DNA from 4 places in the Brevibacillus sp. 7WMA2 genome. Region 1 is predicted to be linked to each of the others. Evidence: predicted binding sites of a transcription regulator. Region 1 holds the regulator's gene; each other region holds the start of a gene.
What was found. The regulator LexA, encoded in region 1, represses DNA repair genes until DNA is damaged. The targets are predictions, from matches to a motif close to CGAACATATGTTCG.
Positions count from the first base shown of each region.

Region 2: GOP56_RS07940 (YolD-like family protein) is a predicted target of LexA. The motif match lies at 2,193-2,206, and genes of this name have one in related genera.
Region 3: dinB (DNA polymerase IV) is a predicted target of LexA. The motif match lies at 1,712-1,725, and genes of this name have one in related genera.
Region 4: ruvC (crossover junction endodeoxyribonuclease RuvC) is a predicted target of LexA. The motif match lies at 2,525-2,538, and genes of this name have one in related genera.

Region 1 covers NZ_CP048799.1:1,913,152-1,917,357, forward strand. The annotation lists gene GOP56_RS07195 (hypothetical protein) at 1-2, shown strand, start outside; gene GOP56_RS07200 (hypothetical protein) at 685-864, shown strand; gene crcB (fluoride efflux transporter CrcB) at 954-1,334, opposite strand; fluoride riboswitch at 1,394-1,453, opposite strand; gene GOP56_RS07210 (DUF896 domain-containing protein) at 1,512-1,700, opposite strand; gene GOP56_RS07215 (cell division suppressor protein YneA) at 1,779-2,162, opposite strand; gene lexA (transcriptional repressor LexA) at 2,323-2,943, shown strand; gene GOP56_RS07225 (DUF456 domain-containing protein) at 3,320-3,808, opposite strand; gene GOP56_RS07230 (hypothetical protein) at 4,160-4,206, shown strand, end outside.
Region 2 covers NZ_CP048799.1:2,072,067-2,076,272, forward strand. The annotation lists one part of gene GOP56_RS07925 (IS3 family transposase) at 1-215, opposite strand, end outside; one part of gene GOP56_RS07925 (IS3 family transposase) at 215-503, opposite strand; gene GOP56_RS07930 (hypothetical protein) at 975-1,148, opposite strand; gene GOP56_RS07935 (helix-turn-helix domain-containing protein) at 1,487-1,699, shown strand; gene GOP56_RS07940 (YolD-like family protein) at 1,874-2,173, opposite strand; gene GOP56_RS07945 (hypothetical protein) at 2,361-3,179, shown strand; gene GOP56_RS07950 (DNA-methyltransferase) at 3,502-4,167, opposite strand.
Region 3 covers NZ_CP048799.1:2,295,787-2,299,992, reverse strand. The annotation lists gene GOP56_RS09045 (hypothetical protein) at 166-1,455, opposite strand; gene dinB (DNA polymerase IV) at 1,774-2,976, shown strand; gene GOP56_RS09035 (YhjD family protein) at 2,973-3,356, shown strand; gene GOP56_RS09030 (MFS transporter) at 3,417-4,206, opposite strand, start outside.
Region 4 covers NZ_CP048799.1:5,150,363-5,154,568, reverse strand. The annotation lists gene queA (tRNA preQ1(34) S-adenosylmethionine ribosyltransferase-isomerase QueA) at 1-285, opposite strand, end outside; gene ruvB (Holliday junction branch migration DNA helicase RuvB) at 335-1,342, opposite strand; gene ruvA (Holliday junction branch migration protein RuvA) at 1,349-1,969, opposite strand; gene ruvC (crossover junction endodeoxyribonuclease RuvC) at 1,966-2,466, opposite strand; gene GOP56_RS22245 (hypothetical protein) at 2,704-2,895, opposite strand; gene GOP56_RS22240 (hypothetical protein) at 3,081-4,206, shown strand, end outside.

The sequences.
Region 1 (4,206 bases):
AAGTATTAAAAGGAAAAGGGTGAGCTCATAATGAAAAATTTTGATGGAGAGGGTTTCTCGGAATTAATACTAATAGTTATTTTAATTACTTTGCTAATATTTGGTTCCACAGATATAGTTGGTCTTTCCGCTCAACCAACAAAACCATAGAAAGAGAATGCCAACCCCCATTTAATTTTTCTGAACAGGACTTAAAAGGAGTCCTTTTTTTTATGAATTATCAACATTGTTGTATAACAGAGTCAAAAAATAAATTCAATCTCTTCTTTTTCTATAGTTGACTTACAATATATTTAACGTAAGCTAACATTCTATCTACAAAATATATTGTCTCTTCATAAGAGTTTCACTTATTTAAGAGTTTCATTTATTTAAGGGTTTCCATGCGCGTATCAGGATATATATTGTAAAATCAATTCCACAATTATATTCTGTCACCTGTAATTTGCTTGGGGCCCTAATTAGAATCACGAATCGTTCTAGTAGCATCTTTTATATACTTGGTATCAGTAAGTTTTTTCATCAAGAAACTCGCTAAAGAATTAGATTAAGAAGAAATCACAATTAGAAACTGCTAAAAATGATGTTGAGAAGCAGCTACATAAACTTCAGGAAAGCAAAAAGAGATGGCAATTTGCATTTGTTGAGGAGCTTCTAACAGTTGAAGAATTACGTAAGCGGACAATGGAGGAACGTGATTTAAAAACTCAGTCATTAAATGATCTGGAAGCTATTAATAAACAAATGAAAGCAAGTGCATCAAGTTCTGATGCGTTTGAATTAATGCTTAAGCTTCCAGATCTATGGCCAGTACTCAGTGATCCAGATAAAAGCAAAATGATAAGAACTATTTTTACACCATAGTTGTTAATACACCATTTACAAAAGTAGTGGCTAGAAGAGGTACACCATTTCCAGCTTCAATTGACTTCAATTGAAAGGATTAAGTACAACTAACTCTTTTTCGTTTTCCATTTGATATGAAAGCCAAGCCATACCATCAGTAAACCACCCCATAGACTAGCCAGTACATAGCAAATGGCAAGTACATATTGATGCTGATGCCAAAGGGTAAGTGTCTCTACACTAAAAGTCGAAAAGGTCGTGAAAGAACCAATAAACCCTGTTCCTACTCCTAAGGTAAACCAAGCGGGCAGTTGATTTCGGGTTAAGAGATATTGATTGAGAGCTCCCAATCCGATACAGCCTATGAAATTGACTACTAGCGTACCTAAAGGAAACGAGAGATCCCACCAGCCCGCTGTCCATGCTCCTACTAAATATCGGGATACAGCCCCCAACATTCCTGATAGTCCAACAATTAAAAAAGACATGCATTCTCTCCTTTTCCACTATTTTTCACATATATACAAACAAACTCCTACCAGTAATATTACTGGTAGGAGTCATTAGCCTATTGGCGCTTAGGGCGAACTCCATCGCCTCTATTTACTTGTAAAAACCTGTTTCACAGCACTATTGCTACGGATCATTTTGAAAAATCACATAGACTAGTGCTTAGGTTCCTCATCCTCTACATAACGGATCGAATCTAAACTAGATTTCAAGGAAGCCTTCATAGCATCAATGTATTTTTGACGAAGAACTTGTTGCTCCGTTTTTTCTTCTGGAGTTAAGCCAACACCCTTCGATTTCTTGGCTAATTCATTAATACGTTTTACTTCTGCATCAGTAACCAATGGTGATACCTCCTCAACTAACTTCTCTTTATTATAACACAAGACCAAAGGAGAGGAGATATAAATTATGGCTCCCGCTTATCGGTATACTGGAATAGCTAGATTATTTCCTGCATAAATCATGGGGCTATCTAACTGATTTTGTTTCATGATCTCATCCATTAGCTCTCTAGCTGATAGCCCGGATTCCTGTTGATAAGCTTGTGCAATACTCCACAGCGTATCACCTGGCTGAATTGTAATGACTATAGCTGCCTGCTGTGTATGGGGAGCCGCAATAGCCACCTTCTCTTTTCCAAAAATCATGCTGCCTGCTGCAAAGGATACTATGATCAGCAATAACGTTACGATTGCTTGCCCTCGCGTTATCCCTTTTCTATGATGTACCAATGTGTTCTTACTCGTCATTGTTTTTGTTTTATCTTTATATAGATTCTGACAATTGCTAGATTGTACCATCATTATCATCACCCTCACAAACGTTTGTTCTCATTTTGATAACATCATCATAATGCGAACAAATATTCCTGTCAAGCAAAAGAATCGAACTAATGTTTGTCGAACGCAAATTCTCATGGTATAATGTAGAAAATATCTGGATCGAGAGAATGAGGTGTTCGAAATGTCCAAACTCTCCAATCGCCAACAAGCGATCATTGATTTTATTCGTAAGGAAGTAAAAGATAAAGGTTATCCCCCGTCTGTTCGAGAAATCGGTGAAGCCGTAGGACTAGCTTCCAGTTCCACTGTTCACGGTCATCTCGCAAGACTTGAAAAGAAAGGCTTAATCCGCCGCGATCCTACTAAGCCACGTGCCATTGAATTATTGGACGAGACTCGTCTACAGGACGATTATGAAAGCTCCATCGTTCGAGTACCAGTGGTTGGTAAGGTAACGGCAGGTCAACCTATTACAGCTATTGAACAGGTGGAAGAATATTTTCCATTGCCAGAAAACATCGTTACGTCTGACAATGTGTTCATGTTGCGCGTTATGGGAGAGAGCATGATCGAAGCAGGCATTTTAGATGGCGATTATGTAATTGTCCGCCAACAAAATGTAGCTAACAACGGGGATATCGTGGTAGCCATGACCGAAGAGGATGAAGCAACTGTAAAACGTTTCTTTAAAGAGAAAACCCACTTCCGTCTACAACCGGAAAACTCACAGCTTGAACCAATCATTTTAGATAATGTGACGATTTTAGGTAAAGTAATTGGCGTTTACCGCCTTTTCCACTAGTGCATTGGATTTTTAACTTCTCACGTGCTTACACGTACAAACTCTTGGTGAGGATCATACTCGCCAAGAGTTTTTTACTGCTCAAATTTATTGTTTGTAACGGTTTATTTTATGCCCCACTCTACCTATCTCCTTGATACCTTTCGTGTTTCTCCTACTATTGGACTTATATTTAGGTGTAAATTAGCTGCATAGCCACTTAAAACAGTGTTTCTTTTTAGCAAATCTTCAAACAAGCCTTCTCTAATTCTGATGTGTAAACACAAATAAACCGAGATTGCCGGTTTCCCTACAGGAAATGATAGAGAATTTGACAATCTCGGTTTTATGGAATGGATCAACACTCAAAATCCAATGTAACGATCCACAATAAGTTTTACCAAGCAACAATAAAGAACCAGATAATCATGATGAGTTGGATAGAGATTTTCATAATGACACTGCTAAAGAAACCTATAAGACTTCCTATCGCTATCTTAAAAGCTCGTTCTGCCGGTTGTTTTTGCATCAGCATTTCAATTAATAATACAAATACAAATGGGAGAATAATCATACCAAATGGCGGAAACGTAAGTACACCAATAATAACACCTAATATTGACCCGATTGCTGATGCTTTTGAGCCACCATATTTTTTAACAAAGTACATATTAGTCAATAGGTCAGCACCAAATAACACCACACTCAAAATCCCCATTCCCCACCAGAAGGAAACCGGTAATCCTGCTCCAGGCTCTGCAATCGCGAATTGATATAGTAAAAAACCGCCCCATAACATAATCGTATCAGGTAACACTGGGAAGAAAATACCAGCAATACTTACACCGAATAGAAGTATAACAATCAACCATAATAAAACATCCATGTTTAACCCCCCTCTTTGTTGCATCTGACCCGTTTTCTATATGTACGTTTCAGTGCCCTCCTACGTTTCATTTTTACTTAGGAGTTTCCTTTTCTTGTTTGCGAAACGTGTCTTTTCCTACATATACATGATTCTGCTCTTTTTTATGATCTCATTTTTAGCAAAGCCTGACCTATTTACCTATAGCGCTCTTTTACCAGTTCCTTTTTCCACTTCATACAGGCAAAAGGACAGCAAGAAAAAGGTATATGGATAACAGGAAAAATATAACATTTGGAGAAATTAATACTATATACTAAATTGTCCCCGCTCCAAGCCTGTATATCCTATTTCGGAAAGGAAGGTTACAAGATGCACAAAATCGTTTGTTCTTTATTAGCAGTACCACTTGTTTTCTT
Region 2 (4,206 bases), 160 kb from region 1:
CGCTATTAGATGTTCCTTCAGATTTTGATTCTGCTCTTGTCTCAATGATGGTTTTCCTTTTGCGTTGAGCCATTTGTAGTAACCGGATCGAGACACTCTCGCAATTTCTACTAACCAAGTAAGGGGATATTTTTTACGCAGCTCATTTATGATTAAAAACCGATTTACTTTCCATACCTTCCCCCCAGATGCAGATTCGGATTGCGCTTTTTTAGGTATTCTACCTGCGCTTTAAGATAATCTCTTTCTTCTTCCACAGTAGCAAATTTGGTGCGTGGACGACCAATAAAAGGGTGGTCACCAGAACGGCTCTTCCCTCGTTTATCCATAACCCCTTCTCCGCTATTGAACTTTCGAACCCACTGCTTAACCTGAGTTGAACTTGGTATTCCTAATGCTTTAGTTATCGCTTTATAAGACATCCCTTTTTCTTGATACAAATTTACAGCCTTCAGCTTAAACTCCTCGGAATAACGTTTGAATTTTTGACCTTTTTTAGCCATAGGAAAATCCCCTCCAAGTAGAGTGTACCACCCACCGTCAGGTGGGCGGGCTTTTTACACTGTCTACTCAAAGGGGATAATACCACCCCATTTTTAAAGGAAGGCTTATTTGTAATTCTTGCATCCGCGTTCATGGAAAAGGAACGATCTACTACCATGCATCGCTGGTCTTGTCGAAGTATTGCTGTTGTAGATATCGGTGGTTTGTTTCAATGGGCGCCCCCGTGTAAGGAGCGATAATATCAGGAAAAATTAGCATACTAGAAGGTCTCATACGTGGTCATATAAATTCTAAAGTTCGATTTCCTTCTACTGGTCCTAGTAAATCTATTCCTGGTCCATGACTGTCCTGAAGTCTCAATTCTACTCCCCTCCCCCACAGGAGTACCTTCTATGGCTATAGGATTTCCCTCCAAATACAAAAAGCCTCCTAAAATCGGTGACCTACATAAACTCTTCCTAAAACGTAATTCAACCACGAGAGCTCCAGCGAGTCACGGGCCTATCCGGGGGAGTGTCACAGTCATCCACCAATTCCTTAGCCTCTTCGATCGGGTCCATAGACTGATACCTTCCAGGCGCGAGCGGTTCTACAGCAAGAAACTCACCATAAACTTTTAACTGCTTATCTATCCATGCTTCCAAGTTATTTTCATCTACATTATCGGCGTCAACAACTAGTAGTTCAGGGTGTTGTTGCAGGAGAAACGGTGCGCAAATCTTGATAGCTCTAGGTAGTTGGTGTGTTAATAGAGACTCACCTGTATGTGGTTTAGGATGTCGTAAACCACATCCATTCGCCGCGTTGAAACTAGTTTGCCTGTCGTGACACTGAGTACGTCACTAATGTGGAACAACTTCATTACTACCTCTCCTTCCGGTGACTATATGAAGTGCTTATAAGAAAGATACCATGTTCCGTTAAACGCGACAATACATTTCGTGCTATTATAGTGCTAAATTGAGTAATGGAGTTGTTCGCGATGAAAATACATATTAAACTAGCCGATCTACTCAAAGAACGTGGAATCTCGCAACGAGAACTCTCACGCCTGACAGGCATACGTGTCTCGTCAATCAACGAAATGTGCAATAATGAAACTGTACGGCTACCACTCAATAATCTTGCGAAAATATGCGAAGTGCTTAGCATTGGTATTACGGATGTACTAGAACTTTCAGACGAACGTCTCTAACAAGCATATATGCAAAACCGTTTGAAAAGCTATTAAATGTTAGGTGGCAACACCCCACTATTATAGCCTAGTGGGGTGTTGCTGTATCCCTGTTCCCACAGGTAATACACTATATGCAGCTATAAGATTCTCTGCTTAGGCTTCTACACTAACCACATCTTCTACAGGTATCCATCAAAAATCCTCATCGTTTTTTAGCTTGATCTGTTTAAATTGGGAATCAAACCTATCTACCCATCCCCAGGCGGATTCGATTACTCCTCTACCCTCTTTTGTCTCTTTCCACCAGCTAATCGTAAGGGCGTAGTCATACTGACGTGAGTCAGATATCCTGTAGCAAAACTCGGCCAGCTCATCCTCTTCAATGATCGGCTTCTCAACCAGTTTCTTATCCTCATGATACTGACGTAACATTTCTGCATGTTCTGGCAAAATAAATTTTGTTACAAGTGGATCAAGGATTTTACTAGTCATCAAAACATCTCCCTAAATACGAATGTGTGTTCTTATTTTGGTGGATGGTGAGGGGATTAATCAATAGTTAGAAATGGTATTCAAAGATCAACCACAAAAACAGATGTAATAAACTATTATTTCAATATTTGACATAATTTTCAAATATAAGTATTCTATTCTTAATATAAGAAAAGGAGAAATAATAATGAAAAGAATACTGATTTCTGCTCTTACTGTGTTTCTATCTTTAAGTTTATGTTTTAGCGCTTATGCCGAAACAACTCAAACAGAATTGAAAGAAAGTGAACGAGAAACCCTTATTTCAGACATTGGCTTGGATGAAGAAGAACTAGAAGATATGCCTCCCCACATCTTGCAAGCATTAATTGATCAAGGTGCTAAAAAAATTGGTTCAAAAACGGTTACACATAAATTTGATGAAGGTCAATCTGAGATGAATAAATCATTGGCCAAAAAGAAGGATGAAGAAGATGATTTTAGCGAAATAGAGCTAAAGGCAAAAGCTTTCGAAGTCAAAAGTGATAGAAGTGGTTATCGAAAATACTATTTATACGGTAAATTCGAGTGGTCAGAACCCCCGATTTGGACGTTAACTGATAAAATGTCAATCGGATACCCTGTAACATCCAAATTCTTTATGCCTATGACCTCAAGAGGTAAACCAGATGATCATGAAAATCGCTATTGTACTAAACCAGCTTTTAAAAAGAAATGGGAATGCGAAGATTCTTCAAAAGCATCTGATTGGGACCCAGGTATTGGTGTGGCAGCAGAATATGACCTACAAATGGGAAATAGACAACTACACTCTGGATACATTTCTCAATATGTTTACGCTGATAAAAATGAAAGAGGAACGATTAATATTAAATTCCAATATGGGCATAAAATTATAGGTGGCTCCGTATCCGTTTCTTATAGGCCCGTGGGGCTTTCCCTTCAACCTGCAACAACTACTCAAGTAGCGGATTTTGGTATAGAGTTTAAGTATCCAGAGCTTTAATTTTTCTGACCTTATTACGAGCTTTTCCGCTAATGTTAGACACTATAACCTATTGATCAAAGGAGAGAGGCTTCTATGATATTGCGCGCTTTTCTATACTGGTTACTCACGATGGCAATAATGTTTTTAGTGTTTATAGTTATCGGAAGTATCAAAGGTACTTTTATTGAGCTTATGGTTATATTACTTGCAATCTCCCAATCATTCACCATTGCTTTATTAGTAGCTCTTTTGCGAAAAAATAATAAATGACAACCCCACAAGTTAATAACTAAAAAAAGCCCTCTGACGTTTTATAACTTTCCGTCAGAGGGCTTTCGCATTATCTTTGTCTAGCTAAATTAAAATAAACCTCATCTATTTCAAAGCCTGTTATTTTACGGCCAAGCTTGTTTGCCGCTGCTACCGTTGGGACAGATCCTAAAAAGAAATCCGCTACCGTTTCGCCTTCTTCACTACTGTTCAGAATGATGTCTTCCATAAGTTTAGCAGGCTTCTCGGTGGGATGAATGGTCTTTTGACTTGCGATTCGTTGTATTGGCCAGATATCAGTAGCACGACGATTCGAAACACGACGGGCCTTGCTCTTACCCTTTACAGCGAAAATGATAAACTCGTGCTGATAGCGGTATTGCCAGCCCATCCCCATGTGTACTTTGTTCCAGACCAGACAGTTTTTTATCGTAAATCCGACGCGCTGCATCCACAAATAAAGGAGCGGATACATGCGCCAATCGATAAACACGTAAATATGTCTACCAGGCTTCAAAACCCTGTACGCTTCTCGGAGCCATTGAAAAGTGAATCGCTGATAGTCTCGTGGGTGTAGCTGATCGTTTGCGATGATGTTAAATCTAGGCTTTTTCGTCTTGGTTTGCGTAGTGCCACCAAAACCTAGATTGTAGGGTGGATCTGCAATGAGTAGGTCAATAGTTTCGTCTTGTAGGTGTTGTTTTGCTCCGGTTATGCAATCCATGTTAAAGATCATCGTAAATAGCTCCCTTGATGTAGTAAGTTATGTGTGTGC
Region 3 (4,206 bases), 380 kb from region 1:
TTTAGGACGATGTAAGAAGCCCCTTCACTCTTCTTAATGTTAGAAGGGTGAGGGGGCTTTCATTTGGAAAACGGCGGAAATACGGATCGTTTTGATGTACGTATGTTCAAGGAACACATTCTTGTTTAGAAAAACTAGTGTGGTAATAGGTGGTCAAGGCACGTTCTAGTCGATGGAATCTAATAAAATAACGTCACCATTTATTCCTAGCACTCCATAGTGGCAATCTAGCTTTCCACACAATACATAATGGGTTCTTTCTGGATACAACACATACGTGGGCGTCAGAGTAAGATGCTGTTTAAGCCGTTCGAAGGCAAGTTCTTTGTCAATGGTGACGGGCTCAGCTTGCGCTAGATTTCCATGTACCTCTTTCCAAAAGAGCTGATTATCAAAATACGAGACGATTTGCAGTTGTTTCGGGTCTAAGAATATTGTGATTTTAGGTGAGATCAATTTAGTGGGGCTAGAAACAGGCCGGAGTACAGCCTGAATGTAGTTGTTTTGCCGATATAGATGGGTTAGCTTCCACTGTCCTGACTCTGTTGGGTACATAGAACGCAAAAAGTCGGAAATTGCATGAATAGCCTGCTGCTGCTCCTCCCGTGTAATAGGTAGCATATCTGGGTGTGGTTCATTAGCAAATGCTTGCTTGGCAGACACCTCCGGCTGATTCTGAAATAGGAAAGGATTTTGTTCCTCATACGTTAGCGTTAATGGTGTGACCCAATGAAAAACATGGTCAACCTTCAAGCAAAAACGATTATCTATCATAAATTCAAAAGGATAAGTTGCTGATAAATCATGGGCTATATAAATTTCCTCAAGTGCATAAGCCAAAATCCATTTGTTTTGCTCTGTTGAAGGAAATTCGATTAAGCTAACCTGTTCCTTTGCGATCTGTATGACATCTGTATCTAGGGCCAATGCATAAGGCTCCTCTTTTATCATTTCTTTTATAGGAAACACGCCACCTACTGTAAACGAAAGAAGCTGTCCTTTATCATTATGCTCTACTGTTAGCATTCCACCTGGAGCAAGAGGAATCCCATTATGGCAGGCTTTAAAATGGTGGATGGTGGAGGACTGTGTCCGATCGCTTAGAATGAACTGCTCTTCATGGCGTAGACCTGTTTCTGCTTCTATCCACTCTATTATTTCGGAATGGGTTGAAAAGCGTGTAGAGCTTGTAGAAAAAGTTTTTCCACCGACAAAAATAACACTTTTATAGCGTTTGGAGCTAATATCATATTCAATTACGGCCGTACCGGGGGGATTTACATCATCCTCCGTACGTTCTGTTACTCCGTTTACAAACCATTCCATGTTCAATTGATAGGTTGTGCCACGAATCAAATCCACGGTTGTCGATAAACGGCTCGTATGTAAGTGATACGTTTGAAGGCCAAATTTTTCACTTGTAGCCGTAATAATCTCCTGTATGCGCTTGTCCACTCTTAATCACCTCTATAGTAAGTACGTTATTTTGTTTGGAAGGTTTCACGGGAAACGTATACCGATCAACCTCGGCTCGAATTTTTTCTAGGCAAAAGCTAACCTGATTCTGCTGATCTGGTTTACTCCATTTACATGTAGCAGCATCTCCAATTGTTCCGTTTATTTTCTCATGCTGAAGTGCTTCAGTACTGTATAAAATTACCTCCGGGTTCATAGTATAAATAGGAACAAGTGTTTGGTATACTATTCGACAGGAATGTATGTTCGATAGGGGTGTTCGAGGTGAACAAGAAGCGGGTGATTTTTCTAATTGACATGCAAAGCTTTTACGCAAGCGTTGAGAAAGCGGCTAATCCAGAACTGCGTGATCAACCTGTCGTGGTGGCTGGTGATCCGAAGAGACGGAGCGGTGTGGTACTAGCTGCTTGTTCGTTAGCGAAAGCATATGGTGTGACTACAGCAGAGCCCTTGTGGAAAGCCGAACAAAAGTGCCGCCAGCTTGTGGTAGTACGCCCCCGCATGCAGCGTTATTTAGAGGTAGCGGGGCACATTACGGCTATTTTTGAGTCCTTTACCGATTTAGTGGAGCCTTTCTCGATTGACGAACAGTTCCTTGATATTACGGGGAGCCTGCGATTATTTGGGAATGATCCAGAAGCGATTGCGACTAGGATTAGACAGCGTGTTCTCATGGAGACAGGAGTAGTCTGCCGAGTAGGAATTGGCGAAAATAAGGTGCTGGCTAAAATGGCTTGCGATATGGCTAAAAAGCAGGAAGGGGGGATTTTTTGGCTAAAAAAAGAGGAGCTGGCTGAAACGTTGTGGCAGTTACCGATCGACAAGCTGTTTGGTGTGGGTTCACGGATGAAGCGGCATCTTCATCGGATGGGAATGTACAAAATTGGTCAGTTAGCAGAAGCATCGCTTGATGTCATGATGAAACGTTTTGGAGTAAATGGAGAGGTGCTGTGGCGGACTGCACATGGCATTGATGAGTCACCTGTATCGGTTCAGGCGCATGATGTTCAGAAGGGGATCGGTCATCATATGACATTGCCACGTGACTATCATACAGCGGAAGAGATTAAGGTGGTTTTGTTGGAGTTATGTGAAGAAGTGTGTAGAAGGGCTAGAAGCAAGCAACTAATGGGCTGGGTCGTAGCTGTAGGATGCAGAGGGGCGGATTTTGACGTACCAACAGGTTTTTCTCGACAGATGAAAATGCTGGAGCCAACCAATGATGTGATGACGATTTATGCCGTTGTCTTAGAATTGTTTGAGCGTCATTGGGAGCAGTCTCCAGTACGTAGCGTGGGCGTTCAGATTGGCCAATTGACCCCGGATGATGTTTGTCAGCTTAGTTTATTTGAAGACAAAATGAAAAAGCGTTCTCTTGCCTACACCATGGATGGAATTCGATCTCGCTTTGGCAATGATGCGATTATGCGCGCAGTATCGATACTCTCGGCTGGTCAAGTGAAGGAGAGGGCACACAAGATTGGAGGACATTATAAATGAGCCAGTCAACCGTGCTACCCGAGTGGCAGGAGCATGTGCGTGAATCTATTTTATTTGGCTTGTTATTTAAAGTAGCGATGGTGGATCAGCAGACTTTGCGACAGATTCCATTGTCTCTGTCCTATATCCATTTATTAGAGCACCTGTCACGTTGGGCAGAGCGTAGACATCATGATCTGCGCAGAGCCCTACTAGACAGAGGATGCGAGGTGATTGGCGCACAGACCAAAGAAGGCTTATATCGCGTACAGGTTCGGTTGAACGGCTATGTACACGAATTCCTCTATTCCCCCGAATTATTGCGGGCAGAATGTCAGGAGCGCGTCCAACAATGGCTGACGGGAGAGACGCAACAAGGTGATGCAGGAAACGGTCGCTAGTGAATGATACCAGCGTTGTATGCACTACCCATCTGGCGTGCATGATCCTACTCGCTACGGTTACATTTTTACGTTCTCAGCGTGTTTGGCTAGCTCTCTTTTCATGCGTTTTCCACGTGTCATTAAGAAGAATAAATAAACGAGCAAATAGGTCACCATGGCTAAAGCAGAGATGCGATACATGATTGCATAATTGGCACTAGCTGCTACTACGCCGAGCAACATAGAACCGATGGCAACTCCTAAGTCAATCGAGTTGAGAAAGGCAGCATTAGCCATTCCTCGCTTATCTGGACTTACTTCCTTAATGATCCACGCTTGCATGGAAGGCTGGAGAGTTCCATAACCGAGTCCATACAACACAGCCGAACCAATTAGACCGATCATACCAGTCGTAAAGGAAAGAGAAAGCAGACCAGCGATTACCAATAAAGCACCTGGAATCAAAACAGCTACATGCCCTTTTTGATCAAAAATCTTGCCAGAAAGCGGACGAATACACAGAATCGCTAGTGCATTAAACAAAAAGAAGTTACCTACATTGTCAATTTGCATTTCTTTTCCAAATAAGGCCAAAAAGCTCAGTAAGCCGCCATAGGTAACTGATAGCAACAGATTTAACAGGCAAGGAAGCAAGACGTGCTTATCCAAAAAGGAAGAGCTACTATTGGATGACATGGTTTTGTACGTGGATTGCGTAGTGAACGTCTTAGGGTCCGTTTGTCTAATAGACTCAGCATTTTCCGTTGCTATTGATTGTTGCTTGGGTAAAACGAGGTACAGCAAAGGGAAGATCAATAAAATCAATAGGGTAGAAGAGGCAGTTAATGTACCAAAGCCATACGTTGCT
Region 4 (4,206 bases), 2.1 Mb from region 1:
TAAGGTTTCCCAACGGTCATCCCCAAGCGACTTAAGTAACAGAATCTCAATTTTAGCCCCTGTCTCGCTTTTTACGCCAATCAAACGGGCGGGCAACACGCGACTGTCATTAACAACCAGCACGTCCCCCGCTTCTAAATACGTAAGTAAGTCCGTAAACTGCTGATGAGTTACTTCACCTGTTTGTTTATCAAGAACAAGCAAGCGAGACCCTGTGCGATCCTCAAGTGGATGCTGGGCAATCAACTCTTCAGGCAGGTCAAAATCAAATAAAGTTACATCCACGTCTCTCTAATCTCCTTTTTTGCAATTCATTGCTGTTGGACAAATCCTTCTAAGACTCAGAAGGCATCGGGAGTTGAAAATGCGTGTAGCATGCTGGTGTCGCAATACGTCCACGCGGTGTTCGCTGAATGAACCCAATTTGTAGTAAATAAGGCTCACAAACATCTTCAATCGTTTGTGATTCTTCCCCAATGGTAGCTGCAATCGTATCTAGTCCTACTGGTCCGCCTGCAAATTTTTCGATGATGGCAAGAAGTAATTTATGATCAATATGATCGAGTCCGCAAGCATCCACCTGAAGTCTGACTAAAGCTTCATGGGCAATTTCTTGGGTAATAATTCCTTCGCCCTGAACCTGAGCGAAATCCCGGACACGTTTTAATAAGCGATTGGCAATACGCGGTGTCCCTCGGGAGCGCCTGGCAATTTCTAGAGCCCCACCTTCTTGCATCCCAATTTGCAGGATGTCTGCTGCACGCGACACAATGAAAGCTAATTCTTCAATTGTATAAAATTCCAAACGATTAACGACCCCAAATCGATCGCGCAACGGAGACGAAAGTAAGCCCGCACGCGTCGTAGCCCCTATTAAGGTAAAGGGCGGCAGGTCAAGTCGGACATTGCGAGCACTCGGCCCTTTTCCGATGATGATGTCTAAAGCAAAATCCTCCATTGCTGGATACAAGACTTCTTCTACACTGCGATTTAGTCTATGTATCTCGTCAATAAACAGCACATCCCCCTCTTGAAGATTCGTAAGGATGGCAGCTAAATCACCTGGTCGTTCAATCGCGGGTCCAGAGGTTGTTTTTAGGTTCACACCTAGTTCATTAGCTATAATCTGGGATAAAGTTGTCTTTCCTAAACCTGGAGGTCCATATAATAATACATGGTCCAACGCCTCTTTTCGCATTTTAGCAGCTTCGATAAAGACCTTTAAATTCTCTTTTACCTGCTTTTGCCCGATGTATTCGGATAAGAAGCGAGGACGCAAACTAAATTCATTCGCATCTTCTTCCCACTGCATATGGGTGGTAATAATCCGATTATCGTCCATCTTTTTTTATCCCCTCATAAAGAGCGCAAGCCCCTGTTTAATCAATTGTTCTACACTAGCCCCCGATTTAGCTGATTCCAGCAATGTAGGACGAATCCCTTGTGTTTCGTTGTCTGAATAGCCTAAAGCCATCAACGCCTGCATAGCTTCCTCTAAAGCAGCCATATCGGAATTTCCCTTCACCAATAAAGATTCTGGTGCAGTTGTAACCAGCATAGACGGTGTAAAGCCCTTCAACTTATCTTTCAAGTCTAAGATCATGCGCTGGGCCGTCTTCTTCCCAATCCCAGGAAACTTTGTTAAATAAGTCACATTCTCTTGTTGAACAGCAGAAACAATTTGGTCAGGTGTAGCCCCAGCCAAGATAGCTAATGCGCCTTTTGGTCCGATGCCATTCACATCAAGCAGTCGACGATATAAATCACGTTCATCTCTGGTTGCAAATCCATATAAATGAATCGCATCTTCACGTACATGGTGATGCGTAAATAATCGGCAAGACTTCCCTTCATCTTTCACAAAATAATAAGGATTAGGACAAAAAATGCGGTAACCAAGCCCACCTGCTTGCACCACAACGTATTCCGTATCTATATATGAGACAATTCCTTCTACAAAATCAATCATTTCTTTGCACCTTCCGATATATCATAATACGTGCGGCTTTGAGCATGTGTAATCGCTACACCTAATGCGTCTGCTACGTCGTCTGGTTTTGGCACTTCTTTTAACTTCAATAACATCCGTACCATTTCTTGAATTTGCTTTTTCTCAGCTCCACCGTAGCCAGTCACTGCCTGCTTGATTTGCATTGGTGTGTATTCAAAAACCGGGATACCTTTTTGCTCCGCAGCCAAAATAATAACACCCCGAGCCTGTCCTACAGTAAAAGCCGTGGTCACATTTCGGTTAAAAAACAATTTTTCTATGCCCATTTCATCAGGCTTATATGTTTCCAAAAGCTCAATGGTAGCATCATACACTTGACGCAATCGTAACGGCACAGGTGTATGAGCTTCTGTCTGTATGCTACCATACTGTACAGGCTTTAAGGAACTTCCTTCTTTATCGATAAAACCAAACCCGACAATTGCAATCCCCGGGTCAATTCCGACTATCCGCATTCCATTCTCTCCGCTTCTTCCTGTCTTCCTTTAACTGTAACACAAACCAGACAGATTGCGAACATGCATTTCCGTTGAAAGTTTGATAACCCCATTATAAGCAATCGAGCCCTAGCTTTTTCTATCGTTCCACCCCTAAGCCCATTTCATTGATTCATGACAGAGCACGCAGAAAAAGCCTGCTGAGATATTCTCAACAGACTCCCCCTGCCTCGTTTCATAACGTGGGACGGCCAATTAGTGTTTGTTCATACCAAGCTCATCAGCTAAGTCATGCTGCATATGGGCGTAATCGTCTACTTCGTGCTGCATCTGATTCTCGATACTATTTATTTTTCGATAGTCCAATTTGTTATGACCTTGGTTGAGCTGAACATACAAGCGTTGATGGAACTGGTCTTTGTAGCTTCCTCTAGGCATTGAAGACATACAAGAACTCCTCCTTCACATGGCCGTCCCCTACAGTATGTGATGTTGATGATTGCGGTATGTATCCCGATTTTACCTATTGGCATTCGATCAGTAATGGATAACAAGCTTAGAATGAAATGGATTTCTGGAAGCATCCTATAACTAAAGTCGATTTCATTTGTCATTTTAAAGGGGGACATATTATGAAGAAGAAATCCTTTTCTAGTCTCTATTTTCTGCTAATCTGCTTTTGTTTACTATTTTCCCCCACCACTGTTTTCGGAAAACATCATGTGTACGTAAACGAAACAAATAAACTCGTTCCATTTTCCCCGGGTTCCCTGCCTCAAGGGGGCATTACCATCATTGTAAAAACCTCTGTACATGCTGCTTTTCAATCGAAGCTGACAATATCAGGTCAGGAAAAATGGGGGCAGCTAATTGAAGCTAGCCCACGTATTTCAAGCTTTGAACCAGAATTTATTCGGGCTATCATCTATACGGAAAAAAATCGTTATCTATATAGTGATGAGCAGCGGTTATTTGAACAAGACTCCTATCGGGAAGTACTAGTAACAAATTCATTGCGTACACATCTTGAAAAATGGGTTTCTTTAACAGAACAAAAGCATTACGGTTTATTATCGCCGTGGAGCGAGGTACAACAAAACTTTAAACGTATGGCTTACGGAACTGTCACAGATATTGAATCAGGTGAACAATTCCGTGTACAGCGTCGAGCTGGTAGTGATCATGCTGACGTACAACCTTTAACCAAGCAGGATACTCTCATTATGAAAAGGATATATCAGGGGAAATGGAGCTGGAAAAGGCGCGCCATATTACTGACCATAAACGGAAAACATTATGCGGGTTCCATGCACGGTATGCCTCACGGTGGTGATGGAATTCCTGGAAATCAATTTAATGGGCATTTTTGTATTCACTTCTTAGGCAGCTCGACTCATAAGCGTCATGAGCCGGATGCTGGCCACCAATTTATGATTCAAAAAGCGGCTGGAACACTCTATTCAGCTCTGCGGGAGGCTAGCCCGCTTCAAATTATTGATTATTATCTCACCTGTCTGCGGGAAGAAGAGCCTCTTGCTTCCTTTTTGGTTGCGGGATCACCAAGCTCTCTGACATCCATGAATGATCCCGTGTATGTTCGTGAACGGTTGCACCCGCTTTTAGATAAGATGACAGCGGAGGAGGAAACTAGCGATATGTTTTCAGTCACCATCCCTGTCAAACTCTCCTATGCTAAGAAAGGGAAAAACTATCAAAGAATCTGTTATTTTACCTTAGTAAGAGGATCACAATGGGATC